2 regions of the Loigolactobacillus coryniformis subsp. coryniformis KCTC 3167 genome follow, and region 2 is predicted to be linked to the other one. Evidence: predicted binding sites of a transcription regulator. Region 2 holds the regulator's gene; the other holds the start of a gene.
The links. Region 2 encodes CtsR, which represses protease genes until heat stress. Its sites were predicted from a motif close to TTGGTCAAAAAAGGTCAAANA; they were not measured.
Positions count from the first base shown of each region.

Region 1 (15,126 bases), 780 kb from region 2:
TGTTACACGACGATCCACGTTTTCAGTTAAGTATTGTGACCTTGCCAGAGCAACTCGATCCTGACGAATATGTCAAAAAGTATGGTGCGGAACGTTTTCGTGACGTATTAAACGGTGGCATGGAAACAGCCGTTGGGTTTCGCTTACGCTACTTAAAGCAAGGGCGTAATTTAGATAATGAGCAAGATAAGTTAACCTACATTGATGCAGCTTTACATGAATTGGTCAATGTTAGTTCGGCAGTCGAACGGGATATTTATTTGAATCGACTAAGTGAGTCTTTACAGGTCACTTATGAGGCCTTGGTCACGCAGCTGCAAGATTATTTGGTTGATGCAACGGTTAAGCGGCAACCAGCGCCACAAGTGCAGCATGAAGTTGCTGCAACACCGCAGGTTCATCAACAGCAGGCTAAGTTGACGCGGGCTGAGCGGGCTGAACGTGGGTTGCTGAATTTGTATTTTAAATTAGCTGATATCCGGATTGCTTTGCGCAATCAACCTGATTTCCATTTTATTCACGAACCATATCAAGTTATCTACCAATTGGCCACGGCCTATTTTGCCGATCATGATCAATTTGTGATCGCACAATTTATGGACCGAATCAATGATGATCGTCTGCAAAGTTTGGTGATTGCTATTGATCAATTGGTTTATGATGAAAATACGGTTCAGGAACAATATCAGGATTACCTGCGTGCTTTACAACAAGCAAACTTAGAACAGCAATTGAATGCAGCACAAACGCAGTTGCAAGAAGCCAGTCGAATCGGTGATAGTGTCGGTTCGCTAAATGCAGTGCAGACGATCGTGCAACTTAAGCGACAAATGCAGTCTAGTGTGGGTTCGGGAACAGTGGTAAAAAATTAAGCAGCTGCTTGATTTTTAATTATATATTTGAGTATCCATTCTGTACCAAGCAACTGATTAGCGTTATTATAAAGGCGATAATCAGTTAACTGCGGTTATTGCAAGTTTTCGGTACTCGTATGACAAGCAATTAATTAGTTTTTATAGTGAGATTGAAATAGGGAGGCCGATCTAATGGCAGAAGAGACTGTGAAGAGCGATAATAAGAAATTGGAAGCTGCACTCAAAGCACTCATCAAAGAATATAAGCCTGAAAAGCAAATTCAGGAAGATAAGCTGACCGAGACGATCGTTGCACCATTTCATTTGCAATCTGATGCAATTGAAAAAGTTATTCTTCGAATTGAAGATCAAGGTATCAGTGTAGTCGATGAAAACGGCGAGCCTTCACAACAAAGCTTGAAGAAAGAAAAGAAAGTTTCTAAGAAGGCTTTGCAGGATACATCTGCACCAGCGGGGATCAAGATCAATGATCCAGTGCGGATGTACCTTAAGGAAATTGGGCGGGTACCTTTATTGACGGCTGATGAAGAAGTTGCTTTAGCTTTGAAGATCGAGCAAGGTGACGGTGAGGCTAAGCAGCGGTTGGCTGAAGCTAACTTGCGTTTAGTTGTTTCAATTGCTAAGCGTTATGTTGGCCGGGGAATGCAATTCTTGGATCTGATCCAAGAAGGGAATATGGGCTTGATGAAGGCGGTTGAAAAGTTTGATTACCGTAAAGGGTTCAAATTCTCGACCTACGCAACTTGGTGGATTCGTCAGGCAATTACCCGTGCAATCGCCGATCAAGCGCGGACAATTCGGATTCCGGTTCACATGGTTGAAACAATCAACAAATTGATTCGGATCCAACGGCAGCTACTCCAAGACCTTGGCCGGGAACCAACACCAGAAGAAATTGGCGCTGAAATGGATATGCCAACCGATAAAGTCCGTGAGATCTTGAAGATCGCGCAAGAACCTGTTTCATTGGAAACGCCAATTGGTGAAGAAGATGATTCACATTTAGGTGATTTTATTGAGGATCAGGATGCCACTAGTCCAGCTGACCATGCGGCTTATGAATTGTTAAAAGAACAATTGGAAAGTGTGTTGGACACACTAACTGATCGTGAAGAAAACGTCTTACGGTTACGCTTTGGTCTTGATGATGGTCGGACGCGGACCTTGGAAGAAGTCGGCAAAGTTTTCGGTGTTACTCGTGAACGGATTCGGCAGATCGAAGCTAAGGCATTGCGTAAATTACGCCATCCAAGTCGCTCCAAACAATTAAAAGATTTCTTAGATTAGCATTGGTTACGGCAAGCATTATTTAATGCTTGCTTTTTTTGGTGCGCCCGGCATGGGCGTCAACTAGGTGGTGAAAGTCCACTGCGGGCCGTAGTAGTCGGAACCGCTAGCCAAAGGCAAGGCCTTTATCGTGAGGTGAAGACTGAAGGAAGCCTGATGAGCAAAGTACTGCACCGATGAACAAGAAGCAGCTATAAGGCCGGAAGTAACTGGATAAGGTGGCCAAACACACTGAAGTCCGATACTACCCGAAGTTACGACAGTAAAGCTGACGGTGACATGGTACGAAAGTTGACGTTCTTACCCGGGGAGACCTGTACACACAATCCTGATTTTCTTAGGGAATACCCAAATGACAAGGAAATATGAGTTCAAAGCAAGTCAGAAATGGCTGGTTAAGTGTACAGGAGTCAGCCGAGGTCATAGTAGTGGGTAACCATGAAGGACCAAACAATAATAACTCATATTGCGACTGGAAGTGAAGACGATGCGAAAATCGCAGAAAACAGAACAAGCTGACCGCCAGCGGATGATAGGTCTGGAAGACCAAAGACAAACTGGGGCGCGTAGTATCGCCTCCGGTGAAGGAGAAAAGATGAGTGGCACTCAGTTTCAAGCATTAGTTTTGGCCCGCAACAACCTGAATTTGGCTTATCAACGTGTGGTCAGGAACAAAGGGGCGGCCGGAGTTGACGGTATGACCGTTGATGAATTGAAACCGTACCTGAAAGTACATCGCGAAGAATTACTCGCAGAATTGGCCAATGGGACTTATAAACCGGCACCAGTCAAGCAAGTCTCAATTCCAAAGCCCAACGGTGGAACGCGTAAGCTTGGCATTCCGACCGTGATCGACCGGCTAGTCCAGCAGGCCGTGGCCCAGGTCCTTTCGCCGATATATGAACAGATCTTCGCCAACAATAGTTTTGGTTTTCGACCCCAACGCAGTGCACATGACGCAGTTCAACAGGTCGTTCAGCTAGATAATGCGGGTTATCACTATGTGGTTGATCTGGATTTGAAGGCCTACTTCGATACGGTTAATCATGACATGCTTATGAAGTTTCTCAAGCAGCGAATTAGTGACCGCTGGATACTACGGCTCATTCGCCGTTTTCTGACTAGTGGCACCATGAATGGGCAATTGTTTGAACGCAGTGAGAAAGGCACACCGCAAGGCGGGCCGATCTCGCCACTGTTAGCGAATATTTATCTCAACGAATTCGACCAAGAACTAGCTAGGCGCGGTCATGAATTTGTCCGTTACGCCGATGACTGCAATATCTTTGTTAAAAGTCCACGCGCGGGCCAACGAGTCCTCGCTAGTGTGACTCGTTTTCTCGAGCATGAGTTAAAACTCACGCTCAATCAGGAAAAGACACAAGTGGTCGCCACCAACAGAATGAAGTTCTTAGGTTTTACGTTGGGCCACACTAAAGGCAGGGCTTTTCCCTATCCGGTGTGGTCAGCGAAGCAGCGAGTTAAACAAGCATTGAGGCGGCTGACTAAGCGTAATCGTGGTGTATCCGAAGACCAAATAATGGCAGAGATTCGTCAAAAGATGCGCGGTTGGTTGCAGTATTACAGCTTGGGTAGAATGAAGCGGTTCATCACGGAATTAGATGCGTGGCTGCGGTCACGTATTCGCCAGTACATTTGGAAACAATGGAAGAAAGCCAAAACTAGAGAGAACAACTTGAGCGGATTAGGATTTACGAAAGATGAAGCTAAGCTATCCGCTAACACGCGTAAAGGGTACTGGCGGACAGCGCATAGTAAAACGCTGTGCCGTACCCTAACTAACAAAGAGCTGGAACGTCGTGGACTCATTAACTTGAGTCAGACGCTCCAGCAAATTCAGAGTGCTTAAATTATTGAACCGCCGTATACGGAACCGTACGTACGGTGGTGTGAGAGGACGGTAACTTACAATTACCTCCTACTCGATTATCTAATCTTTCTAAAAAACACTAAGTAGCGCATGTTCAAGCGCTTGGTTGACTGTTACAATAGAAGTGACCTATTTAGTCATACAATGTTTTTTGAAACTATTAATGTCTTCAAAGTTAGGCTTTTTAATAACTTCATCTATGAAATAAAGGATTGAATCTTGTGAATAAACATCATTTAACAAAACGTTTAACGGCAGTTGCTAATTTTGTTCCTCAGGGTGCTCGCTTGGCAGATATTGGCTCGGACCACGCGATGGTGCCGATCAATTTAGTGGCTAGTGGCAAAATCGATTATGCTGTGGCCGGCGAAGTAATTACTGGGCCATTTTCACGGGCGCAAGCAGCAGTCACTGATGCTGGTTTGGCGACGCAAATTCAAGTGCGTTTAGCTGACGGATTAGCGGCAATTCAAGCTGGTGACCAAATCGATACCGTGGTGATCGCGGGTATGGGCGGAATTTTGATCCGGGATATTTTAGCACGCGGCTGGCGGACATTGAAAACAGTTAAACGGTTAGTGTTGGAACCAAACGTACAGGAGGATGTGGTCCGCACTTGGCTCGCCCAACAACAGTTTACGATTGTCGCTGAATCGATTTTGCGAGAAGACAATCATACCTATGAAATCATTGTTGCTGAGCCAAGCGATCAACCGGTAAACTACACGACTCAGCAGATTAAATTTGGGCCGCATTTAATGCAGGCACAATCACCAGTATTTCAGGCTAAGTGGCAGCATCAATTGTTAACTAATCAACGAATCCTCGCAAATTTAGCCCAAGCACAAAATGTACCACAGGCTAAAATCGCTGCTTTAGAGACAGAAAATCAGCAGATTATGGAGGTGCTTCATGGTTAAAGTAAAAGATTTTATTCAGCGTTTTGAACAATTTGCCCCGCGTTATTTAGCGGAAAATGGTGACCCGATCGGGATGCAATTAGGCTCGACGGAACAGACAATCCACCGGGTATTAGTCACCTTAGACGTGCGGCCAGAAGTGGTCAAAGAAGCGATTGCTAAAAAAATCGATTTTATTTTTGCTCACCATCCAGCGGTATTTCGGCCAGCAAAAAATTTAGTGACTGATGATCCACAAAATGCGATGTATGCAGAGTTATTGCGCCACCATATTGCAGTTTATGCGGCTCATACTAATCTGGATAGTGCTAATGGTGGCATGAACGATTGGTTGGCGGAACAACTGCAATTGCAAAATGTACAGATCCTGCAGCCTAATTATCGCCGCCAAATCATGAAATTAGCTACTTATGTTCCGCAAGCTAGTGCTGCCACCATGCGTCAAGCACTAGCTGCCGCAGGTGCTGGTCAGTTAGGCGATTATACAGCAGCTAGTTTCAGTTACGCTGGGACGGGACGGTTTACACCTGGGACAGGTGCCCAGCCCTTTATTGGTCAAGTTGATCAAGCCGAAGCAGTTGCTGAAACAAAGGTTGAAGTTGTTTTTCCTGAGGATTTGACCAACAAGGTGTTAGCGGCCATGTTTAGTGTGCATCCGTATGAAGAACCTGCCTATGATCTATTCCACTTGGATAATAAAACTGGTGAGCAATTTGGTATTGGCCGTGTCGGCGAACCGCAGCAGCAAATGACGATCCGTGAATTTGCTGAATTCACCCGTGCTGCTTTTGATTTGCACGGTTTACGATTAGTCACGCAAAAACCTGATGAACTGGTTCAACGGGTGGCTATCCTCGGTGGGGATGGCGGTAAATTTTATCCGGCGGTATTGCAGCAACACGCCAATGTATTCGTTACTGGGGATGTTTACTATCACACCGCCCATGATATGTTAGCTGCTGGTCTATCGGCAATCGATCCTGGTCATCATGTGGAAAGCATTGTTAAGGCAAAAGCAGTACCGCTGTTTGAACAGTGGGCGCAAGCAGCTGACTGGCATGATGTAACATTTATGGCTTCAACGTTAAGTACTGATCCGTTTACGTTCATTAATTAAGGTAATTTAGTCAAATTTAGATTACAATAAAAATAATCAATTAGTTGGAGGTAAGTTAAATGGCAACCTATACAACCCTAGTTCCACGCTTCTTACGTTATGTAAAGGTCAACACACGGTCCGATCCAGATTCAAAAACGATTCCGTCAACTCCTAGCTTGGTCGCTTTTGCTCACAAGTTGGCTGAAGAAATGCAAACGATTGGGTTACAAAATGTTCATTATTTGGCGAGTAACGGTTACGTGGTCGGTACTTTGCCGAGCAACTTAGATCATGAAGTGCCGGTAATTGGCTTCTTAGGACATTTTGATACTGCTGATTTTAATGCTGAAGGGATCAATCCGCAAATCGTTAAGGATTATGACGGGCATTCAGAAATCAAGTTAGATGCAGCTGGGCAGTTTACGCTGAATACAACTGATTTTCCTTTTTTAGCTAATTATGCTGGGCATACTCTGATCACCACCGATGGCAGTACGCTTTTAGGCGGTGATGATAAGGCTGGGGTGACCGAGATCATGACGGCAATGGAATATTTGATTCAGCATCCGGAAATTAAGCATGGTGAATTGCGGGTTGGTTTTGGTCCTGATGAGGAGATCGGCACTGGTGCTGATCATTTTGACGTTAAGGACTTCAATGCAGCCTTTGCTTACACGGTTGATGGTGGTTCTGAAGGGCAATTGGAATATGAAACCTTTAATGCAGCTGAAATGAAAGTTCATATTCAAGGTAAAAACGTGCACACCGCTACTGCTAAGGGTGTGATGGTCAACGCTTTGCAATTAGCTGTTGATTTTCAAAACGGTTTACCTCAGGCAGAAGTTCCCGAAAAAACTGCTGGTGTGGACGGTTTCTTCCATTTGTATCAATTGAATGGAACGGTTGAAGAAGCAGACATGACGTACATTATCCGCGACTTTGAACGAGATGGTTTAGAAGCACGTAAAGAAAAGGCCCGCCAGTTAGCGGCTAAATTAAATCAGCAATTGGGGTTGGAACGAATCACCCTCGATATTTTTGATCAATATTATAATATGAGTGAAATATTGAAACAAGATATGACTAGTGTTGAATTAGCCAAAAAGGCAATGGAAAACTTGGATATCAAGCCACTGATCGAACCTGTTCGCGGGGGGACTGATGGGTCAAAGATCTCCTTCATGGGCTTACCGACACCTAATTTGTTCGCCGGTCCAGAAAATATGCATGGCCGTTACGAATTTATTTCCGAGCAAGTCATGGCGAAAGCCGTCGATGTGATTCTAGAGATCACGCGGTTGAATAGTCAGAAATAATTCAGTCTTGAGTCTGAGGTAAAAGGGATTGATGCTATGTTATCGTAAGGTGTCGATTAATTGGTTAAAGATGGTCAAAATATTTGTATAGAACATACGTTCGTGATATGATATAACCATCAGATAATTAAAGGATAGGTCGGCGGTGAATAACTGCCGATTTTTTAATCACTAAACCTTATTTTAAAGTAGGAAAATATTCCTTGTAGTTACGTACTGTACGACGGGAATATGCATCATGATTATGTAATGGGAGGTCATATTTTGAATCCAGAAAAATTAACTCAAGCTGTTCAAGATGCCTTGGCTGAGGCACAACAAATTGCGGTCACGCGCAAGCATCAGGAAATTGATGTGGCGCATTTATTTAAATTTTTGATTCAACCCGGTCAATTGGGGCGGAAAATTTATGAAAAAGTCGGCGTTGATCTGAATCAATTTGAAGCGCGGATCGATCAGTTATTAGACGAAGCGCCAGCGGTTGAAGGTAACGTTAAGTACGGTCAAAGTATGAGCCAGAACTTATATCAATTATTGCAAGCAGCTGATCAGGTGCGGGCTAGTTTCAATGACGATTTTATCGCAACTGAAAGTGTTGTTCTGGCGTTAATGACGTTGAAATATCATCCATTGACACAGTTTTTGACTCAAGCTGGGATCACTGAAGTTAAATTACAAGCAACGATCACTGAAATGCGTGCCGGTGAACGTGTGACTTCTAAAAATCAAGAAGCACAGTATCAAGCACTAGAAAAGTACGGGATCGATTTAGTCAAGGCTGTGCGGACAGGTGATCAAGATCCGATTATTGGCCGTGATGAAGAAATTCGCAATGTGATCCGTGTCTTGTCGCGTAAAACTAAAAATAACCCTGTCTTGATTGGCGAACCTGGTGTTGGTAAAACCGCGATTGTTGAAGGTTTGGCCCAACGAATCGTCAACAAAGATGTTCCCGATAACCTAAAAGACAAAACGATCTTTAGTCTGGATATGGGCGCTTTGATCGCCGGAGCTAAGTATCGCGGTGAATTTGAAGAGCGCTTAAAGGGCGTGCTTAAGGCCGTTAAAAAAAGTGACGGTCAGATCATTCTTTTTATTGATGAAATTCATAACATTGTTGGTGCTGGTAAAACGGAAGGCAGTATGGATGCCGGTAACTTACTGAAGCCAATGTTAGCCCGTGGTGAACTTCATTTGATCGGCGCGACTACGTTAGATGAGTACCGTCAATACATGGAAAAAGACAAAGCATTAGAACGACGTTTCCAGCGTATTTTGATTAAAGAACCAACTGTTGAAGATACAATTAGTATTTTGCGAGGACTGAAGGAACGTTTTGAGATTTTTCATGGTGTGCGGATCCACGACAATGCTTTAGTCGCTGCTGCCACCTTATCCGATCGCTATATCACCGACCGCTTTTTACCTGATAAGGCAATTGATCTAGTCGATGAAGCGAGTGCTAATATCAATGTGGAAATGAACTCGCAGCCAACCGAGTTGGATCAAGTCACCCGCCGGTTGATGCAAATGGAGATCGAAGAAGCTGCCCTCAAAAAAGAGACCGATGATGCATCTAAAAAGCGATTAGCTGAACTACAAGGTGAGTTAAGTAATTTGCGGGAAGAAGCGAATAACTTAAAGATGCAGTGGGAAGCAGAGAAAGAAGATATTACTTCAGTCAATGCTAAAAAATCTGAATTAGATAAGGCTAAGCGTGAGTTGCAGGATGCACAAGGCAACTATGATCTGGAAAAAGCGGCCCGCTTGCAGCATGGGACGATTCCTGAACTGGAAAAGAAACTGGCGCAGCTTGAACAGCAAGATCGACCAGAAGATTGGCTGGTTCAAGAATCGGTGACTGATGATGAGATTGCCGCAGTCGTTAGCCGGGAAACTGGGATTCCAGTGGCAAAATTGGTTCAAGGTGAACGGCAAAAGTTACTCCACTTAGGTGATAGCCTGCATCAACGAGTTGTTGGTCAAGATCAAGCTGTTACAGCGGTTACGGATGCGGTTCTACGTTCACGAGCCGGGTTACAGGATCCTAATCGACCTTTAGGCTCATTCTTGTTCTTAGGCCCAACCGGCGTGGGGAAAACTGAGCTGGCTAAAGCTTTGGCCGAAAATTTATTTGATTCAGAATCGCATATGGTGCGGATCGATATGAGTGAATATATGGAGAAATCTTCCGTATCACGTCTAGTTGGGGCAGCACCTGGTTATGTTGGTTATGAAGAAGGCGGTCAATTGACTGAAGCTGTACGCCGTAATCCTTATTCGATCGTTTTACTGGATGAAGTTGAAAAAGCCCATTCAGACGTGTTTAACATTTTATTGCAAGTTTTGGATGATGGGCGTTTAACGGATGGTCAAGGCCGGACAGTTGATTTTAAAAATACGATCATCATCATGACCTCTAATTTAGGTTCAGAGATTTTGTTAAATGGGGTTGATGATCAGGGCCAAATCTCGGCTGAGAGTCAAGCGCAAGTTCGCCAATTGATCCAAACTAAATTTAAACCAGAATTTTTGAATCGGATTGACGATATTATTATGTTCACACCGTTAAGCTTAAGTGATGTGCAAGCAATCGTAGTGAAATTATTACAACAACTTGAACAACGGTTGTCAAACCAAGAAATTACACTAACGATTTCGGATAGTGCTAAGCAGTGGTTGGCTAAACAAGGATATGATCCTGCTTTTGGGGCACGGCCACTACGGCGCTTCATTACCCGTGAGGTTGAAACCCCATTAGCTAAAGAGATCATTGCCGGTCGCGTTGCGCCACATACTACGATCAATATTAATTTGTTAAATGATCAATTGGTGTTCGAAAATAAGACAGCTAAATAAAAAATAAAAAAAGACCGGTGAGTTACGCCGGTCTTTTTTTATTTACTTGTTGTCGCTTTCGTATTCAAAACATGTGGTAAAATGCAAACGATCAATCCGAAAATTGCCGAAATGATTGCCACAGTGACTGGGCTGTACGCCAATGAAGTTACGGCGGAACCGATGTAACCTACTAATTGGCCAAGAACTAATGCCCAGATAACGACGATAATTTCTTTCATGCCGCCACCTCTTTCTACTTTGCTGATTTTAGCATAATTTGCGGATAAGTGAAAGCGATGATTCATTGTTTAGCTGTGATTTTTATAGTGTTGTTGGAAAAAATTCAATCAACTAGGGGAACCTGTTTTCGTTTGTTATAATTATTAGTATAGTAATGATTTTGTGGAGTAACCTTGTGTTTTGACGGTATACTTTTGCTGTAATGAGGGGTTACCGCATATGATTAACGAGTATTCATTTTAGCATGTAGTGCTTTGCGTGAGCGGTTGAATTAAGTCGTCATAATACGATTGATTCAACGCGGATCGTTGGGATTCACTAATGCTGCTTGCTAGTAAATAATTTTAATTGGGAAACTGTGTCAAACAAGGTAGGTCGTGGTGGACTGCCTGCTAGGCGATGCTCAGATCCTGAACATCTTCCTTGACACGCTAGAAAGGATGTGGCGAGTTGACCTTTGTACAATTACAAGTAAAAAGTGCTTATAGTTTACTTGAAAGTTCATTGACGATCGCCGATTTAGTTAAAAATGCTAAGGAGCGGGGGTACGGTGCGCTGGCGCTAACTGATTTTCAATCATTATCAGCTAGTATTGATTTTTATAACGCTTGCCAAGCAGCGGCTATTCAACCAATATTGGGTTTAACCATTGCACCTAGTGGGGTGTTTGCGGCAGAACAAGCTGCGCCATTGTTAGTTTATGCGTTAGATCATCCGGGGTACCAAGCTTTATTAAAGCTATCAACTCAGGTTATGACTAGTGAAACTTTATTATCTTTGGCTGAGCTACAGCCCTATTTAAGTCATCTAGCGGTGATTACCCCGGCTTATGCTGCTGAATTACCAGAATTGGCGGTCAATGATTTGCCGCAAGCACAGCGGTATGTACAACGCTTGCAGGCACTTGCGCCGGCGCAAGTACGTATTGGCGTCAGTTTACAGCCAGAAGGACAACCATACGTAGCCGCATTAAAGCAGTTAAGTCAGCTGAGCAATGTTCCGTTGATCGCCTTAGAAGATGTCCAGTACTTGGATCCACAAGATGCTTTTAGTGTAACGGTTTTGCAACACATCAAAGCCGGTACGACCATAGAAGATACCACGACTCAGGCGGATGGTACCCATTACTTGATGCCAGCAGCACAGGTTGCCGAGCGTTATCAGGCTAATGGTTTAGCAGCTGCTGCAGCTGAAACGACTAAACTGGCGGCTGCTAGTCAATTAGACATCAAGCTACACAATTCGTTGTTGCCTAAGTTTCCAGTACCAACCAAGCAATCAAGCCACGTTTATTTACGCCAGGTCGCTGAAACTGGATTGCAGCAGCGCTTTAGTGACGGTAAGATTCCGCCTGCCTATCAGCAACGCTTGGATTATGAGCTTGGCGTGATCCAGAAAATGGGTTTCGATGATTATTTTCTAATTATCTGGGATGTCATGCAGTATGCGCATAAGGTCAATATTCTGACTGGACCAGGACGTGGTTCAGCGGCCGGCGCTTTAGTTGCTTATGCATTAGCCATTACTGAAGTTGATCCGCTGGAATATAATCTGTTATTTGAGCGCTTCTTGAACCCTGAACGGCATAACATGCCGGATATCGATTTAGATATTCCTGATAATAAACGGGAGCAGTTACTGCAGTATGTGCATGAAAAATATGGTCAACAGCATATGGCGCAGATCATCACCTTCGGGACGTTGGCAGCTAAGCAGGCATTGCGGGACGTCGGGCGCGTTTTAGGGCTGACTCAGTTTGAAATGGCCGATTGGTCCCAAGCTGTGCCTAATGTGTTGCATATTGATTTAAAAACCGCCTATGACCAATCTTTACGTTTGCGTAATTTGGTCAGTGATAGTCCGCGTAATCAACTTTTATTTGCTACTGCCACTAAACTGGAGGGGTTGCCACGACATTATTCAACCCATGCTGCTGGGATCGTCTTAAGTGATCAGGATCTTACTGACTATTTGCCTTTGCAAACCGGTAGCGAAGGTATTTTATTGACTCAGTTGCCGATGGGAAATGTTGAAGCGCTAGGCTTGTTAAAAATGGACTTTCTAGGTTTACGTAATCTTAGTATTTTGGCTAACGCTTTAAATTTGATCAAGTTGCAAACCGGGCAAGTTTTACCGATTGCACAAGTACCATTGGACGATGCGGCTACGTTGGCTTTATTTCAGCGTGGTGATACGGATGGTGTCTTTCAATTTGAATCGAGTGGTATTAAAAATGTGTTGCGTGAATTACAACCAACTAGTTTCGAAGACATCGTGGCGGTCAATGCGTTGTATCGACCGGGGCCAATGGCAAATATTCCCACGTTTATTCAACGTAAACATGAGCAAAAGGAGCCCGACTATCCTGACCAACGGATCGCCACCATTTTGGCCCCAACTTATGGAGTGCTTGTTTATCAGGAACAAGTCATGCAGGTTGCCGCAGCTATGGGTGGTTTTAGTTTAGGTGAGGCCGATAGTTTGCGTCGGGCGATGAGCAAAAAGAAAAAGGCCGTGATCGATGCTAAACGGGATGAATTTGTCACCGGCGCGTTAAAACGTGGCTATACCCGGGAGTCGGCAACTCAAATGTATGATTATATTGAGCGTTTCGCCAATTATGGTTTCAATCGATCCCATGCGGTCGCCTATAGTATGGTTGCTTTCCAATTAGCTTACCTTAAGGCACATTATCCGGCGGCTTTTTTTGCGGCTTTGCTGAACTCAGTGATCGGTAATCCGACTAAAACTAAAAGCTATTTGGCTGAGGCCAAAAAAAGACACTTGACGATCTTACCGCCAGATATTAATCAGAGCCAGTTAACTTATACTGTTCGGCGCCCAAACAAAATTTTATTTGGCTTATTATGCATCAAGGGCTTACGGCGTCAATTTGTTACTGATTTATTGGCGGAACGGCGGTCCAATGGTCGTTTTACTTCGTTGGAGCAATTTTTGCAACGTTTGGCCAAGTTAGATGATAAGTGGTTGAGCATGAATTATCTAGAACCGTTGATTTATAGTGCGGCTTTTCATGAGTTCAATAGCAATCGTGGGGCGCTCTTAAAGCGGGTACCGCAATTGATCGCCAATACAAATTTTAGTGGGCAAAGCGAATTATTGGCGGAAGAATTAGCTTTAAAGGAAGAGGCGGTACTTGATTTAAGCTTGGCGGAAAAATTAGATCAAGAAGAAACTTATTTAGGTGCCTACTTATCTGGCCATCCCGTAGAAAAATATGCCAACTTACAGTGGCTTAAGCCGACTGTGGCGATAAGCGAATTAGTGGCCGGTAAACGGCAAGCCGTGTTATTATTTGTCAAGCGTATTAAAGTTATTCGGACTAAGCGCGGTGAGCAAATGGCCTTTTTGACGGCAAATGATCCTACCGATGAAGTGGATGTCACGGTTTTTCCGCGGCTTTATCGACAAATTAGTCCGTGGCTGGAAAAGGGCCAAGTCATTTATGTGGCGGGTAAAGCGGATGCCCAACGTGGTGAATTGCAGTTGATCGCCGAACAAATTCAAGCGGCGGCTGATTTAGAACAGCAATTGCCGCAAAAAATGTTATTTCTGCGTTTAGAGGCGACTCAGACCACGCAAGTGCAAAAGTTGTTGCAAAAACACAAGGGCGCAACCCCAGTTTTATTATTTTATCCGACAACGAAGCGTAAATTATTATTGCGGCAAAATTATTGGATCGACTTAGCCAGTGAAGTGGTCGAACAGTTAGCGACTGTTTTAGGCGATGATAATGTGGTCGTGAAAGCGCAAACGTTGCCGGCGCCGTGATTGAAACCGATTTAAAGTGAATTTGTGATGAAAAATTCAAAGATAAAGCAGACATATTTTCTGAAAAGTGGTATGATATTGTCTGGGTTTGAGTGCAGGTGCTTGTGCTTTAACAAATTAAACAAAATGCCTGAGGTGAAGAAATGAAACGCATTGGGATTTTAACCAGTGGTGGCGATGCGCCGGGTATGAACGCGGCAATTCGTGCAGTCACTCGGAAAGCAATCCACGAAGGACTAGAAGTATACGGAATCAACTACGGTTATGCTGGCTTAGTTGCCGGGGACATCTTCAAGATGGACGAATCCTCAGTTGGTGACAAGATCCAGCGCGGTGGGACTTTCTTGTATTCTGCTAGATATCCAGAATTTGCTCAAGTTGAGGGTCAATTAAAGGGTATTGAACAATTAAACAAGTTTGGTATTGAAGCATTAGTCGTTATCGGCGGCGATGGTTCATATCATGGTGCCTTACGTTTAACTGAACATGGTTATAACGCAATCGGCTTACCAGGAACAATCGATAATGATATTCCTTACACTGACTTCACAATTGGTTTCGATACAGCGGTCAATACCGTTTTGGAATCAGTCGATCGTATTCGCGATACGGCAACAAGTCATGAACGGACTTTTGTCATTGAAGTTATGGGTCGTGGCGCTGGTGATATCGCCTTATGGTCTGGTGTCGCTGGTGGTGCCGAAGCCGTGATCGTGCCAGAAAAAGATTTTGATATGCAAGCAATTGCTGACAAAATCCGCGCTGGTCGTAACCGGGGTAAGAAACATAGCTTGATTATTTTAGCTGAAGGTGTTATGCACGCTGATGAATTTGCCGAAGAATTAGGCAAATTCGGTGATTTCCA
Region 1 covers NZ_CP017713.1:1,481,652-1,496,777, forward strand. The annotation lists gene dnaG (DNA primase) at 1-872, shown strand, start outside; gene rpoD (RNA polymerase sigma factor RpoD) at 1,047-2,162, shown strand; gene ltrA (group II intron reverse transcriptase/maturase) at 2,650-4,032, shown strand; gene LC20001_RS07345 (tRNA (adenine(22)-N(1))-methyltransferase) at 4,275-4,973, shown strand; gene LC20001_RS07350 (Nif3-like dinuclear metal center hexameric protein) at 4,966-6,090, shown strand; gene pepT (peptidase T) at 6,150-7,388, shown strand; gene clpB (ATP-dependent chaperone ClpB) at 7,653-10,247, shown strand; gene LC20001_RS07365 (YjzD family protein) at 10,286-10,468, opposite strand; gene dnaE (DNA polymerase III subunit alpha) at 10,920-14,261, shown strand; gene pfkA (6-phosphofructokinase) at 14,405-15,126, shown strand, end outside.
Region 1: a site for CtsR is predicted at 7,449-7,469, ahead of clpB (ATP-dependent chaperone ClpB). Genes of this name have one in related genera too.

Region 2 (15,126 bases):
ATGATCATGTATCAGCGTACTATCACATGGCTGATCTATTCGTTTCGGCTTCGCACTCTGAATCGCAAGGGCTAACTTACGTTGAAGCGATGGCCAGTGGGTTAAAGGCGGTGGCAGCGGCCAGTCCGTACACTAATGAATTGTTGGATGATCCAGCGATCGGCACGACCTTTGAAAGCCAAGTGGAAATGGTCCATCAGATTTTGAATTATTTAGCTCATCCACAAAGTTACTCAGATCCAGCACCACGACAACAAAAGCTTTACTCGATTTCGGCGGAGCATTTTGCCGAGCAAGTAGTTCGTTTTTATCAAGATACACAGGTTTACTACGCTGAACGCCACCGCGATTCCGCGGATGTTAGCGATTAACAGCAATCTTTTATAATTGGAGATATAACTAGCATGTTAGACATACACATGTTTTCTACGGCCACTAAGGTCAAGGGACAAGGCGTTGGTAGTGCTTATATGGAGTTAGTCCAGCTACTGCAACGCCATTTTCAAAATGAATTTAAGGTCAGCATTAATCAATATGGTCGTTCAGATATTAGTCATTACCACACGATCAATTTTCGGTTTTTTCTCTCAACTTTTTTCCGGCGCCGAGGCCGTAAAATTGGTTATGTTCATTTTTTGCCGGAAACGCTAGAAGGTAGTTTAACGATTCCGCAGCCGTTTAAAGGGATTTTTTATCATTATGTGATCGCCTTTTATCGGCGGATGGATCACTTAGTGGTGGTTAATCCTAGTTTTATTCCTAAGCTGATCGCCTACCAAATTCCAGCTAACAAAATTACATATATTCCTAATTTTGTGTCGCGTAAGGAGTTTTATCCGCAATCACCAGAACAGATCACGGCGTTACGGCAGCATTATCAGATTCCAGCTGATCAGTTTGTGATCCTCGGTGCGGGACAGATTCAAGAGCGCAAAGGGGTTGACGATTTTGTCGAATTAGCTCGACGTAATCCCGATATTCAGTTTATTTGGGCCGGTGGTTTTTCTTTTGGCAAAATGACTGACGGTTATGAGCGTTACAAAAAAATCGTTGATACGCCCCCAGCAAATTTACGATTTACTGGGATCATCGAGCGGTCGGAACTGATGAACTTTTATAATCTAAGTGACTTATTCTTGCTGCCTTCCTACAACGAGTTGTTCCCGATGTCGGTATTGGAAAGCTTTGCTTGTGGGACACCAGTCTTGTTGCGTGATCTATCTTTGTATCGTGCGATCATTGCCGGTTACTACGTTGCTGCTACCGATGTTGACGATATGCATCAAAAAATCGCTGATCTGCGAGAAAAACCCGCTTCACTGGCTTATATGCAGCAACAAGCTCAGGCGGCGGCTGATTATTATTCAGAAGAGCGTTTGGTGAAAATCTGGCATCGTTTTTACGTTGAACAGGCTAAAGAGGGCTAGCCATGAGTCGAAAAAATATTGCAGTCCTAATTGGGATGTTGCTATTAGGCGGTGGCATTTTTGCCTACGAGTTGCGTACGGTGCGTTTGAGTCAATTATTACGCGAAATTGCACAACTTAATTGGTGGTGGTTATTGGTAGCAGCTGGGTGCATGGGCCTCTATTGGCTGATGGAAGCCTTTGTCGTTAAATTATTACTAAAGGGGCGCGTCGATCATTTTTCGTTTAAAAACGCGTTGCGGATACCGCTAGTTGAGCAGCTATTTAATTCATTGACGCCATTTTCTTCTGGTGGGCAACCGGCCCAGTTGATGGCGTTGATGCAATCGGGAGTCGATGGTGGCCGGGCTAGTTCATTACTATTGATGAAGTTTATTGTTTTTCAAGCAATGGTGTTGATCAACTTCATCTTGACCTTGGTTTTTGGCTTTAAGTTAGTTGCGGCTAAGTTCACTTATCTGGCTTGGCTAGTTGTTTTTGGTTTTCTGATTCACTTGGCGGTCATTACGGGACTACTACTGGTCATGTATTGGTACAATTTCACCAAAGGCTTGGTACGATTATTGTTACGGCCACTACATTGGGTAATGGCTGAGTCACGGGTCAATAAGTTAGAGGCAACTTTAAACCTTAAGATCGATAATTTTTATCGCGAAAGTTTGCGCATCAAAAATCAAACCGGCATGTTGATCAAAGCTAGCATACTGACTTTTATTCAATTGATCTTTTACTATAGCGTGCCGTATTTTGTGTTATTAGCCCTAGGGCTGCAGCCAAGCTTTATGGAAGTTTTAGTGATGCATATTATGATTGTCATGATCATTTCACTATTTCCGATCCCAGGCGGTTCTGGAGGCGCAGAGATCAGCTTCCGTGCGCTATTTGCGACCTTTGTTGTGGTAAATAGTAAATTAGTATTGGCGATGATCCTGTGGCGGTTTATGACTTATTATTTAGGGATGTTTATTGGCATCTTTGCTTTAGTCGTCAAGCCGGATAAAGTGAAAGAAATTGATTAGTGGCTTCGATAATATTAGAATTTCATGAAAAAGGTACCGCTAGAAGTTGGTTTAGTAGGCTATTGACCGAAAAAAACTAATATTTTTGAAATAACTGGCGCTGAAATGCTCACTTGGCCCGATTTTCTGGTATCATTATTGGGTAAAGATCGAATGAAGGGAGTCACGTCATGAAAAGCTCACAGCTAGTTGCGATCATCAGTCGTTTGGAAGCCATGCAGCAAGGTTCTGCGGACGATGAAGTCCGGACTCGCCGCTTTGAAAAAAATGGTGCCGAACGTGGTTTAGTCAGTTTTGACCCACAAACAGAAACTTACGAGTTAGAAGAATTAACTAATCATCAAAAATTTGAGTTCGATGATATTGATCTAATTGCGATGGAAATCTATGATCTGCTTGATGACTAATTAGTCTTCAAACGAATAAAACGAATCGACAGTCGTCAGCAAACTTATGTAGTATGGGTTTGTTGGCGGCTGTTTGTTACCAGATAAATAGGCGATTGAAATGTTTTGTCAATTGTCGCTAAATTATTTTTATTGCTGATTTAGTGTAAACATGGCAAAGAGTAGCTTATTCCGGATAGCTACACAATCCAAACGCTGCTTATTATTTTGCTAGGCTAGGTTCTATAAGCTGAGCTTTTTTAACATTCAGCAGTTAACAATATTAAATATTTCGTGAAGCTCGTGACCAGCAATTGTTTTTCGCAAGTAAATCCAGTATGATTTAAGAGACTTTGAATCGTATTTTATGTGACGGAGGTAAGTAATCATTATGGGGCAAGCTTTAAAGAAAGTGCGGTCGGGACTTAATACACGACTTGGCTTCTTTATCCTCGCAGTCTTACTGTTTAGTATCAAATCATATTTTGCATACAAAACAAAATTCAGCTTAGGGGTCAGTGGCGGGATGCAGGAATTACTGCTAGCGTTTAACCCGCTACCATTTGCTGTATTATTACTAGGACTAGCGTTATACATGCGCGGGCGTAAATCATATTGGTTTATGCTGCTGATCGACGCCATTATGGCGACTTGGCTATTTGCCAATATTCTCTATTATCGTGAATTCTCTGACTTTTTAACGTTTAACTTGATGAAGGGTTCTAGCGCCGTTTCGAATAACCTGAATCAAAGTATTGCTGGAATCATTCATCCGACTGACTTTTTAGTCTTTGCGGATGTGATCTTCTTGATCATTTTGTTAGCTTTCAAAGTGATTCGGATGGATACCAGAGTATTTAAATTGCGTTACGCTGCTTTAGTTTCTAGTTTGGCGGTCTTACTGTTTGGCGCTAATCTAAGCTTAGCGGAAACTGATCGCTCAGGCTTGTTGACCCGCACTTTTGATAATAACTATATTGTTAAATATCTTGGGTTAGAGGCGTACACCGTTTACGATGGGGTCAAAACGACGCAGAATAATGCTACCAAGGCTAATGCGGATAGTTCTGATTTAACCAGTGTACAGAATTTTCTATCCAAGAATCGAGTATCACCGAACGTGGAATACTCTGGTGTAGCTAAAGGCAAGAATGTTTTCATTATTCATTTGGAAAGCCTGCAGCAATTCATGATCGACTACAAATGGGATGGCCAAGAAGTCATGCCTAATATTGACAAACTCTATCATTCATCAGATACGCTAAGCTTCGATAATTTCTATAATCAAGTTGGCCAAGGAAAAACGGCTGATGCAGAAATGATGTTGGAAAATAGTTTATATGGATTACCAGAAGGCTCAGCGATGGTTATGGACGGTACAACTAATACGTTCCAAGCCGCACCAGCTATTTTAGGTCAAAATGGTTATACAACTGCAGCTTTTCATGGTGATGTGCCTAGTTTTTGGAATCGGGATAACACCTATAAATCATGGGGCTATGACTATTACTTCAGTAAGTCTTTCTTCCCGAATGCCGACAAGTCTAGCTATAACTTAGGCTATGGGATGAAAGATAAGATCTTCTTGCGGGATTCAGCACAGTATATCCAGCAACTACCACAACCGTTCTATGCTAAATTGATCACAGTTACCAACCATTACCCATACCTGATCGATTCACAGAACGAGTCGATTAAACCGTTCAATACCGGCGACTCAACTGTTGATTCTTATGTGCAAACAGCACGGTATCTGGATCAGGCGGTTGGAGAACTGATGACTTGGCTGCAAAAAACGGGGTTGGATAAAAACAGTATGGTGGTTCTGTACGGTGATCATTATGGGATTTCAAATAACCATAAACCTGCGATTGCTAAATTATTGGGTAAAAAGAAGGTCACTAACTATGATCTAGCTAATTTCCAGAAAGTACCATTTATGATCCATATGCCGGGGCTAAAGGGTGGAATCAACCACACTTATGGTGGTGAAATTGATGTTTTACCAACGTTGCTTAATTTATTAGGCGTCAAGAACTCGGATACGATTCAATTTGGGACCGACTTATTAGCGACTAATCGCAAACAGACGGTAGCTTTCCGTAATGGTGATTTTGCTTCACCAACTTATACAAAATATAATGGCGATTATTATGATAGTACGGGTAAACAACTTAAAAATTTAACAACAGCGCAGAAAAAGTCGATTGATGATATGCAAAACTACGTCACTAATACGCTATCTGCTTCAGACAAAGTGATCAACGGTGATTTACTACGTTTTTATCAACCAGAGGGCTTTAAAAAGGTCATTAAGGGTGCTTATAACTATAAGAAGTCAGCAGCCTTAAAACAGCTTAAAAAAGCGAATAAAAAGCAATCAACTAGTCTGGTTAGCAAAAATGGCGGTAAATCAACGATGAGCGAATATCAAACTGATGCACCAGAATTAAAAAAATAAAATTTTAACCGATAGATTCTTGATGATCTATCGGTTTTTTTATATCGTGAATAGTCATTGATTAGAGTTACAGGTTCTGGCAAACGATTAATTCCGATTTTTTATGCAAAACTAGCTTAAAAAGTTCGGATATAGGTTATTTGAGCCATATAAATTCATTCTTGACGCTACCGCGAAATGTTGATATAGTATTTGTTGTTGTCAGTTATAGCTCATGTCGTTGAAAAAAGTTTTTAAAACTTTTTGTTGACAGATCTTGCTTAACTTGATAAACTAATAAAGTTGTCACTTGTTGAGTTATTCATTCCTACTTGCATAAAGATGCAGAGGGAAAGCTTGATTTAACAAGGCATAACGAAATCGGAAATAAGCGTTTTGAATATTTATTCAAAAAAGTTCTTGACAAGCTTGGCTCGTCATGATAAACTGATTAAGTTGTGTTGAGCAACAAGGTAGACCTTTGAAAACTGAACAAAGTTTCGACAAATCAAATGTGTAGGGTCTTTATTTTTTACCGGCCTTCGGACTGGTTCGAGATAAAGCAAACATTTGCGAAGTCAATTCAATTTGAATTATAACTCGCTAGCAACAAAATCAATTGAGCAATCAATTTTCATTTTATATGAGAGTTTGATCCTGGCTCAGGACGAACGCTGGCGGCGTGCCTAATACATGCAAGTCGAACGCACTGACGTCGACCGAAGCTGCTTGCAGTGGACGTTGATTGACGTGAGTGGCGGACGGGTGAGTAACACGTGGGTAACCTACCCTTAAGTGGGGGATAACATTTGGAAACAGATGCTAATACCGCATAACCATTCAGACCACATGGTCTGAATGTAAAAGACGGCCTTTGGCTGTCACTTTTGGACGGACCCGCGGCGTATTAGTTAGTTGGTAAGGTAACGGCTTACCAAGACAATGATACGTAGCCGACCTGAGAGGGTAATCGGCCACATTGGGACTGAGACACGGCCCAAACTCCTACGGGAGGCAGCAGTAGGGAATCTTCCACAATGGACGAAAGTCTGATGGAGCAACGCCGCGTGAGTGAAGAAGGTTTTAGGATCGTAAAACTCTGTTGTTGGAGAAGAACAGGGACTAGAGTAACTGTTAGTCCTTTGACGGTATCCAACCAGAAAGCCACGGCTAACTACGTGCCAGCAGCCGCGGTAATACGTAGGTGGCAAGCGTTGTCCGGATTTATTGGGCGTAAAGCGAGCGCAGGCGGTTTTTTAAGTCTGATGTGAAAGCCTTCGGCTTAACCGAAGAAGTGCATTAGAAACTGGAAAACTTGAGTGCAGAAGAGGACAGTGGAACTCCATGTGTAGCGGTGAAATGCGTAGATATATGGAAGAACACCAGTGGCGAAGGCGGCTGTCTGGTCTGTAACTGACGCTGAGGCTCGAAAGTATGGGGAGCGAACAGGATTAGATACCCTGGTAGTCCATACCGTAAACGATGAATGCTAAGTGTTGGAGGGTTTCCGCCCTTCAGTGCTGCAGCTAACGCATTAAGCATTCCGCCTGGGGAGTACGACCGCAAGGTTGAAACTCAAAGGAATTGACGGGGGCCCGCACAAGCGGTGGAGCATGTGGTTTAATTCGAAGCAACGCGAAGAACCTTACCAGGTCTTGACATCCTTTGACCACTGTAGAGATACAGCTTTCCCTTCGGGGACAAAGTGACAGGTGGTGCATGGTTGTCGTCAGCTCGTGTCGTGAGATGTTGGGTTAAGTCCCGCAACGAGCGCAACCCTTATGACTAGTTGCCAGCATTTAGTTGGGCACTCTAGTAAGACTGCCGGTGACAAACCGGAGGAAGGTGGGGATGACGTCAAATCAGCATGCCCCTTATGACCTGGGCTACACACGTGCTACAATGGTCGGTACAACGAGTTGCGAACCCGCGAGGGTAAGCTAATCTCTTAAAGCCGATCTCAGTTCGGATTGTAGGCTGCAACTCGCCTACATGAAGCCGGAATCGCTAGTAATCGCGGATCAGCACGCCGCGGTGAATACGTTCCCGGGCCTTGTACACACCGCCCGTCACACCATGAGAGTTTGTAACACCCGAAGTCGGTGGGGTAACCCTTTTAGGGAACTAGCCGCCTAAGGTGGGACAGATGATTGGGGTGAAGTCGTAACAAGGTAGCCGTAGGAGAACCTGCGGCTGGATCACCTCCTTTCTAAGGAATAATTACGGAAACCTACACGATTTGTTTTGAAACTTTGTTTAGTTTTGAGAGGTTTACTCTCATACTTATATTAATTGGACGCTTTTTTTGGGCCTATAGCTCAGCTGGTTAGAGCGCACGCCTGATAAGCGTGAGGTCGATGGTTCAAGTCCATTTAGGCCCATTTCTAATTAATATGGGGGATTAGCTCAGATGGGAGAGCGCCTGCTTTGCACGCAGGAGGTCATCGGTTCGATCCCGTTATCCTCCATTAACAGCGAGAGCTGTTAAACGTTGTACTTTGAAAACTGGATATTCAATTTCTTTGTAATATATAAACCGAGAATTAACACTGCGTTTTAAAGAGTTTTTTAAGAAAGTATTTCTTAATCGCTAAACTCTAACCGTGATACCGTTAGGTATCAAGTAGGTTAAGTTAAGAAGGGCGCACGGTGGATGCCTTGGCACTAGGAGCCGATGAAGGACGGTACTAACACCGATATGCTTCGGGGAGCTGTACGTAAGCTTTGATCCGGAGATTTCCGAATGGGGGAACCCAGCCAACTTAGTCGTTGGTTACTCATAAGTGAATACATAGCTTATGAGAGGTAAACGTGGGGAACTGAAACATCTCAGTACCTGCAGGAACAGAAAGAAAATTCGATTCCCTAAGTAGCGGCGAGCGAACGGGGAACAGCCCAAACCATGATGCTTGCATTGTGGGGTTGTAGGACTGAACTTTGGAGTTACCAAAGTCGTTGATAACTGAGTCAGTTGGAATGCTGAACAAAACAGGGTGAAAGTCCCGTAAGTCAAATCAACGGCTCTTCGTTCAGGATCCTGAGTACGGCGGAACACGTGAAATTCCGTCGGAATCTGGGAGGACCATCTCCCAAGGCTAAATACTACCTAGTGACCGATAGTGGACCAGTACCGTGAGGGAAAGGTGAAAAGAACCCCGGAAGGGGAGTGAAACAGTTCCTGAAACCGTGTGCCTACAATTAGTTAGAGCCCGTTAATGGGTGATAGCGTGCCTTTTGTAGAATGAACCGGCGAGTTACGTTTGCATGCGAGGTTAAGCTGATAAGGCGGAGCCATAGCGAAAGCGAGTCTGAATAGGGCGTTTAGTATGTAGACGTAGACCCGAAACCAAGTGACCTACCCATGTCCAGGTTGAAGGTGTGGTAAAACACACTGGAGGACCGAACCCGTGTATGTTGAAAAATGCTGGGATGAGGTGTGGGTAGCGGTGAAATTCCAAACGAACTTGGAGATAGCTGGTTCTCTTCGAAATAGCTTTAGGGCTAGCCTCGGAATTGACCATCATGGAGGTAGAGCACTGTTTGGACTAGGGGCCCGTCTTGGGTTACTGAATTCAGATAAACTCCGAATGCCATTGATGAATTATCCGGGAGTCAGACAGTGAGTGATAAGATCCATTGTCGAAAGGGAAACAGCCCAGACCACCAGTTAAGGTCCCCAAATTTATGTTAAGTGGAAAAGGATGTGGGGTTGCATAGACAACTAGGATGTTGGCTCAGAAGCAGCCACCATTTAAAGAGTGCGTAATAGCTCACTAGTCGAGTGACCCTGCGCCGAAAATGTACCGGGGCTAAACATAATACCGAAACTGTGGATGACCACTTATGTGGTCATGGTAGGAGAGCGTTCTAAGGGCGTTGAAGGTTGATCGTGAGGACAACTGGAGCGCTTAGAAGTGAGAATGCCGGTATGAGTAGCGAAAGACAGGTGAGAATCCTGTCCACCGTATGACTAAGGTTTCCTGGGGAAGGCTCGTCCTCCCAGGGTTAGTCGGGACCTAAGCTGAGGCCGCAAGGCGTAAGCGATGGCCAACAGGTTGAGATTCCTGTACTAGTTTATTTTGTTTGAACGATGGAGGGACGCAGGAGGCTAAAGGATCCGCACGATTGGAAATGTGCGGCCAAGCAATAAGTCTTGGTGTGAGTCAAATGCTTGCACCTGTACGGACAAGTTGTGATGGGGAGCGAATTTAAGTAGCGAAGTCCTTGATGTCACACTGCCGAGAAAAGCTTCTAGTGAGAAATAAACTACCCGTACCGCAAACCGACACAGGTAGTCGAGGAGAGTATCCTCAGGTGTGCGAGAGAACTCTCGTTAAGGAACTCGGCAAAATGACCCCGTAACTTCGGAAGAAGGGGTGCTGATCTAACGATCAGCCGCAGTGAATAGGCCCAGGCGACTGTTTATCAAAAACACAGGTCTCTGCTAAATCGTAAGATGACGTATAGGGGCTGACGCCTGCCCGGTGCTGGAAGGTTAAGTGGATGAGTTAGTACTTCGGTACGAAGCCCAGAAATGAAGCCCCAGTAAACGGCGGCCGTAACTATAACGGTCCTAAGGTAGCGAAATTCCTTGTCGGGTAAGTTCCGACCCGCACGAAAGGCGTAACGATCTGGGCACTGTCTCGACGAGAGACTCGGTGAAATTATAATACCCGTGAAGATGCGGGTTACCCGCGACAGGACGGAAAGACCCCATGGAGCTTTACTGTAGCTTGATATTGAGTGTTTGTACCGCTTGTACAGGATAGGTAGGAGCCGTTGAAGCCGGAACGCTAGTTTCGGTGGAGGCATTGGTGGGATACTACCCTTGCTGTATGAACCCTCTAACCCGCGCCACTTAGCGTGGCGGGAGACAGTGTCAGGTGGGCAGTTTGACTGGGGCGGTCGCCTCCTAAAAAGTAACGGAGGCGCCCAAAGGTTCCCTCAGAATGGTTGGAAATCATTCATAGCGTGTAAAGGCATAAGGGAGCTTGACTGCGAGACTTACAGGTCGAGCAGGGACGAAAGTCGGGCTTAGTGATCCGGTGGTTCCGTATGGAAGGGCCATCGCTCAACGGATAAAAGCTACCCTGGGGATAACAGGCTTATCTCCCCCAAGAGTCCACATCGACGGGGAGGTTTGGCACCTCGATGTCGGCTCATCACATCCTGGGGCTGTAGTTGGTCCCAAGGGTTGGGCTGTTCGCCCATTAAAGTGGTACGCGAGCTGGGTTCAGAACGTCGTGAGACAGTTCGGTCCCTATCCGTCGCGGGCGTAGGAAATTTGAGTGGAGCTGTTCCTAGTACGAGAGGACCGGAATGGACATACCGCTGGTGTACCAGTTGTGCCGCCAGGCGCATCGCTGGGTAGCTAAGTATGGCCGGGATAAACGCTGAAAGCATCTAAGTGTGAAGCCCCCCACAAGATGAGATTTCCCATTCCTTTATGGAAGTAAGACCCCTGAGAGATGATCAGGTAGATAGGTTGGAAGTGGACGTGCCGTGAGGCATGGAGCGGACCAATACTAATCGGTCGAGGACTTAACCAAGTAGCATGTACGTAGTGTTAGTTTAAGGGCAAAGAAATGAATATCCAGTTTTGAGAGCGCAACGTTCTCAGAAAGTGGTGTGGTGGCGATAGCAAGAAGGATACACCTGTTCCCATGTCGAACACAGAAGTTAAGCTTCTTAGCGCCGAGAGTAGTTGGGGGAGCACCCCCTGCGAGGGTAGGACGTTGCCACGCACTTTTTCATTTGGAGGTTTAGCTCAGCTGGGAGAGCACCTGCCTTACAAGCAGGGGGTCACAGGTTCGAACCCTGTAACCTCCATTTGAGCCGTTAGCTCAGTTGGTAGAGCATCTGACTTTTAATCAGAGGGTCGACAGTTCGAGCCTGTCACGGCTCATTGCCAGTTTTAAATATTTTTGCGGGTGTGGCGGAATTGGCAGACGCACTAGATTTAGGATCTAGCGCCGTAAGGCGTGGGGGTTCGAGTCCCTTCACCCGCACTCGAGAGTTATGCCGACTTAGCTCAGTTGGTAGAGCATCTGATTTGTAATCAGAGGGTCGGGCGTTCGAATCGTCTAGTCGGCATTAATTGAATACATGCGGAAGTAGTTCAGTGGTAGAACATCACCTTGCCATGGTGGGGGTCGCGGGTTCGAATCCCGTCTTCCGCTTTAATAATATGCCGGGGTGGCGGAACTGGCAGACGCACAGGACTTAAAATCCTGCGGTGAGTGATCACCGTACCGGTTCGATTCCGGTCCTCGGCATTATTATTATGCACCCATAGCGCAATTGGATAGAGTGTCTGACTACGAATCAGAAGGTTGTAGGTTCGACTCCTACTGGGTGCATTGAGCGATTAGCTCATTAGTAACACATAAAAAGTTTCGGGAAATAGCTCAGCTTGGTAGAGCACCTGGTTTGGGACCAGGGGGTCGCAGGTTCGAATCCTGTTTTCCCGATTCACATATTTTTCTTGCGGAAGTAGTTCAGTGGTAGAACATCACCTTGCCATGGTGGGGGTCGCGGGTTCGAATCCCGTCTTCCGCTTGTTTTTTTGTTTAAAAATTGAATTCTCGGGAAGTAGCTCAGCTTGGTAGAGCACTACGTTCGGGACGTAGGGGTCGCAGGTTCAAATCCTGTTTTCCCGATTTATTCAACAGTCTAGTTTATGGGCTGCTTTTTTTTTCGCCCAAAAATAAAAACAACGTATTTCTTTGCAATTTTGGTAAATTCATCTATAATAATAGTCAATATTAGTCAAAGTTAAGGGTGAAGACGATGCAAGGGCGAAATATTTCTGATATTATTGAAGCCTACTTGAAAGAGATTCTGGCAGAGTCGGCGCGTGTTGAGATTAAGCGATCCGAAATTGCGGAGTTATTTAATTGTGTCCCATCCCAGATTAATTATGTGATTAAGACACGCTTTACTATTCAGCGTGGTTATTTGGTTCAAAGTAAACGTGGCGGCGGTGGCTATATCCGGATCGAAAAAGTAAAATTACTTGATGATCGTGATATGCTGGATACAATGATTCAACTGATCGGTGAACAAATTAATCAGCGTGATGCATTGTCATTGGTCCAGAAGCTTTATGATGATCAGGTGATCGAGCGTAAGGAAGCTAATTTAATTTTAGCGGCGACCAGTCGTGAGACACTCGCTGTTGCTGACCGTCAATTGGAGGAGCGGCTTCGGGCGCGTATTCTGATCGGTATTTTGAATCATTTACGATACGAACGTGAGTAAGCGAAAGTGAGGGACGCTTAATGGATAATTTATTTACGCCAAGCGCAAAAAACGTATTAGTGTTAGCACAAGAGCAAGCCAAATACTTCCGGCATCATGCGGTAGGCACTGAGCATTTGTTGTTGGCCTTAGTTATTGAAACTGATGGGATTGCTGGCAAAACTTTGCGGCAGTTATCAATCACTGATGACGATATTCGTGAAGAAATCGAACGTTTTACAGGTTATGGGGCTTCGGCTGAAACACAAAGCGATACCTATCTTCCTTATGCTCCTAAAGCTAAACAGATCTTATCGTATGCTGGTGATGAAGCTAAGCGGATGGGTGCCATGAAAATTGGTACGGAACATATTTTGCTTGGATTATTGCGTGAAGACGATATTCTGGCAGCACGAATCTTAACCAATCTAGGTTTGAGCTTAAGTAAAACTCGACAAATAATTTTGAAAAAATTAGGTGTGACGGATACTGCAGCTAAACGGCGTAATGCGCCACGTGGCCGCCAAGCACAAGGAAATAGCAGCGAAGGGACGCCAACTTTGGATTCATTGGCACGTGACCTAACTCAGCTAGCACGCGAGAATCAAATGGATCCAGTGGTTGGTCGTAGTAAAGAAGTACGTCGATTGATCCAAGTATTATCACGGCGGACTAAGAATAACCCAGTATTGATCGGTGAACCTGGTGTTGGTAAAACTGCCATCGCTGAAGGATTAGCGCAGAAGATCATTGCTGGTGATGTTCCTGATGATATGGCCAAGAAGCGGTTAATGATGCTAGACATGGGGTCCTTAGTTGCTGGGACTAAGTATCGTGGGGAATTTGAAGACCGGTTGAAAAAAGTTATTGATGAAATCTATAAAGACGGGCATGTTATCCTGTTTATTGATGAATTGCATACTTTGATTGGTGCCGGTGGTGCTGAAGGTGCAATCGATGCTTCTAACATCTTAAAGCCCGCATTAGCGCGTGGTGAGATGCAAGTGATCGGGGCAACTACTTTGGATGAATACCAAAAGTACATCGAAAAGGACGCTGCGTTAGAACGGCGTTTTGCAACGATCCAAGTTAACGAACCGACACAGGCAGAAGCAGAAGAAATTTTGCTAGGCTTGCGTAGTCGCTATGAAGAACATCATGGTGTAACCATTACTGATGAGGCCGTGCATGAAGCCGTTGTACTTTCGTCACGTTATATCAGTGATCGTTTCTTGCCAGATAAAGCAATTGATTTGATTGATGAATCAGCTGCATCCGTACGCCTAGATGCAGCAAGTAAGAAGACGCCAGAATCTAAACTGGAAACTGAATTAAATCAGTTAGTTAAAGATAAAGAAGCTGCAATTGAGGCCCAAGATTTTGAAAAAGCAGCTAGCATTCGTGAAAACGAAATGGCTTTGAAAGATAAGTTAGCAACTGAGCAAGCAGCTGCACCAACTAATGGTGTGCGTAAAGACGTTAAAGTCACGCCTGATGATATTGCGACAGTTGTTTCACAATGGACTGGTGTGCCATTGACCCAATTGCAAAAGAGCGAAACAGAACGTTTGATCAACTTAGAAAAGGTTCTGCATAAGCGTGTTATTGGACAGGAAGAAGCAGTTTCGGCTGTTTCACGGGCAATTCGGCGTGCACGCAGTGGTTTGAAAGATCCACAGCGGCCAATCGGTTCGTTTATGTTCCTAGGGCCAACTGGTGTTGGTAAAACAGAATTGGCCAAGGCTTTAGCCGAGGCAATGTTTGGCTCGGAGGATAATATGATTCGGGTCGATATGTCCGAGTATATGGAGAAGTATTCAACCTCGCGGCTAGTCGGAGCACCTCCTGGCTATGTTGGCTACGAAGAAGGCGGTCAGTTAACTGAAAAGGTACGGCAGAAGCCTTATTCTGTAGTCTTACTTGATGAAGTTGAAAAAGCCCATCCTGATGTCTTCAATATTTTGTTACAAGTCTTGGATGATGGTTATTTAACTGATTCTAAAGGTCGGCGGGTTGATTTTCGGAATACGATTTTGATCATGACTTCTAATTTAGGGGCCACTGCATTGCGGGATGAAAAATCAGTTGGTTTTGGTGCCCAAAAGGTTCAGCAAGATTACAAAGCAATGCGTAGTCGTATTTTAGAAGAATTAAAGAAGTCATTCCGGCCTGAATTTATCAATCGGATCGATGAAGTGGTTGTCTTCCATTCCTTAACTAAGCCAGAATTACATCAGATCGTGAAGATTATGGCCAAGAATGTGTTGAAACGGCTGCACGATCAAAATATTGATGTTAAGATTACGCCAGCAGCGATCGATGTGATCGCTAAAGCTGGGTTTGACCCTGAGTACGGGGCACGGCCAATTCGACGTGCCATCCAACAACAAGTTGAAGATCGATTAAGTGAAGAATTGCTTTCCGGTCATATCAAAGTTGGCGAGTCGGTGACGATCGGCGCACGTAAAGGTGAGATCACGGTCAATGTCCGCGACTCAGAAACAGATACGACGCCGACCGTTAAAGCTTAAATTGTAGTAATGAAAGTTGTCGCGTAGTTTACGACAACTTTTTTTGTGGCTTCAGATCATGAAATAGTGGTAACGCCTAATTCT
Region 2 covers NZ_CP017713.1:697,006-712,131, forward strand. The annotation lists gene LC20001_RS03355 (glycosyltransferase family 4 protein) at 1-371, shown strand, start outside; gene LC20001_RS03360 (glycosyltransferase family 4 protein) at 405-1,427, shown strand; gene LC20001_RS03365 (lysylphosphatidylglycerol synthase transmembrane domain-containing protein) at 1,430-2,446, shown strand; gene LC20001_RS03370 (YkuJ family protein) at 2,617-2,853, shown strand; gene LC20001_RS03375 (LTA synthase family protein) at 3,224-5,293, shown strand; rRNA gene LC20001_RS03380 (16S ribosomal RNA) at 5,912-7,481, shown strand; tRNA gene LC20001_RS03385 (tRNA-Ile) at 7,580-7,653, shown strand; tRNA gene LC20001_RS03390 (tRNA-Ala) at 7,668-7,740, shown strand; rRNA gene LC20001_RS03395 (23S ribosomal RNA) at 7,899-10,821, shown strand; rRNA gene rrf (5S ribosomal RNA) at 10,900-11,016, shown strand; tRNA gene LC20001_RS03405 (tRNA-Val) at 11,029-11,101, shown strand; tRNA gene LC20001_RS03410 (tRNA-Lys) at 11,105-11,177, shown strand; tRNA gene LC20001_RS03415 (tRNA-Leu) at 11,199-11,280, shown strand; tRNA gene LC20001_RS03420 (tRNA-Thr) at 11,293-11,365, shown strand; tRNA gene LC20001_RS03425 (tRNA-Gly) at 11,380-11,451, shown strand; tRNA gene LC20001_RS03430 (tRNA-Leu) at 11,462-11,547, shown strand; tRNA gene LC20001_RS03435 (tRNA-Arg) at 11,558-11,631, shown strand; tRNA gene LC20001_RS03440 (tRNA-Pro) at 11,669-11,742, shown strand; tRNA gene LC20001_RS03445 (tRNA-Gly) at 11,759-11,830, shown strand; tRNA gene LC20001_RS03450 (tRNA-Pro) at 11,858-11,931, shown strand; gene LC20001_RS03455 (CtsR family transcriptional regulator) at 12,062-12,532, shown strand; gene LC20001_RS03460 (ATP-dependent Clp protease ATP-binding subunit) at 12,553-15,042, shown strand.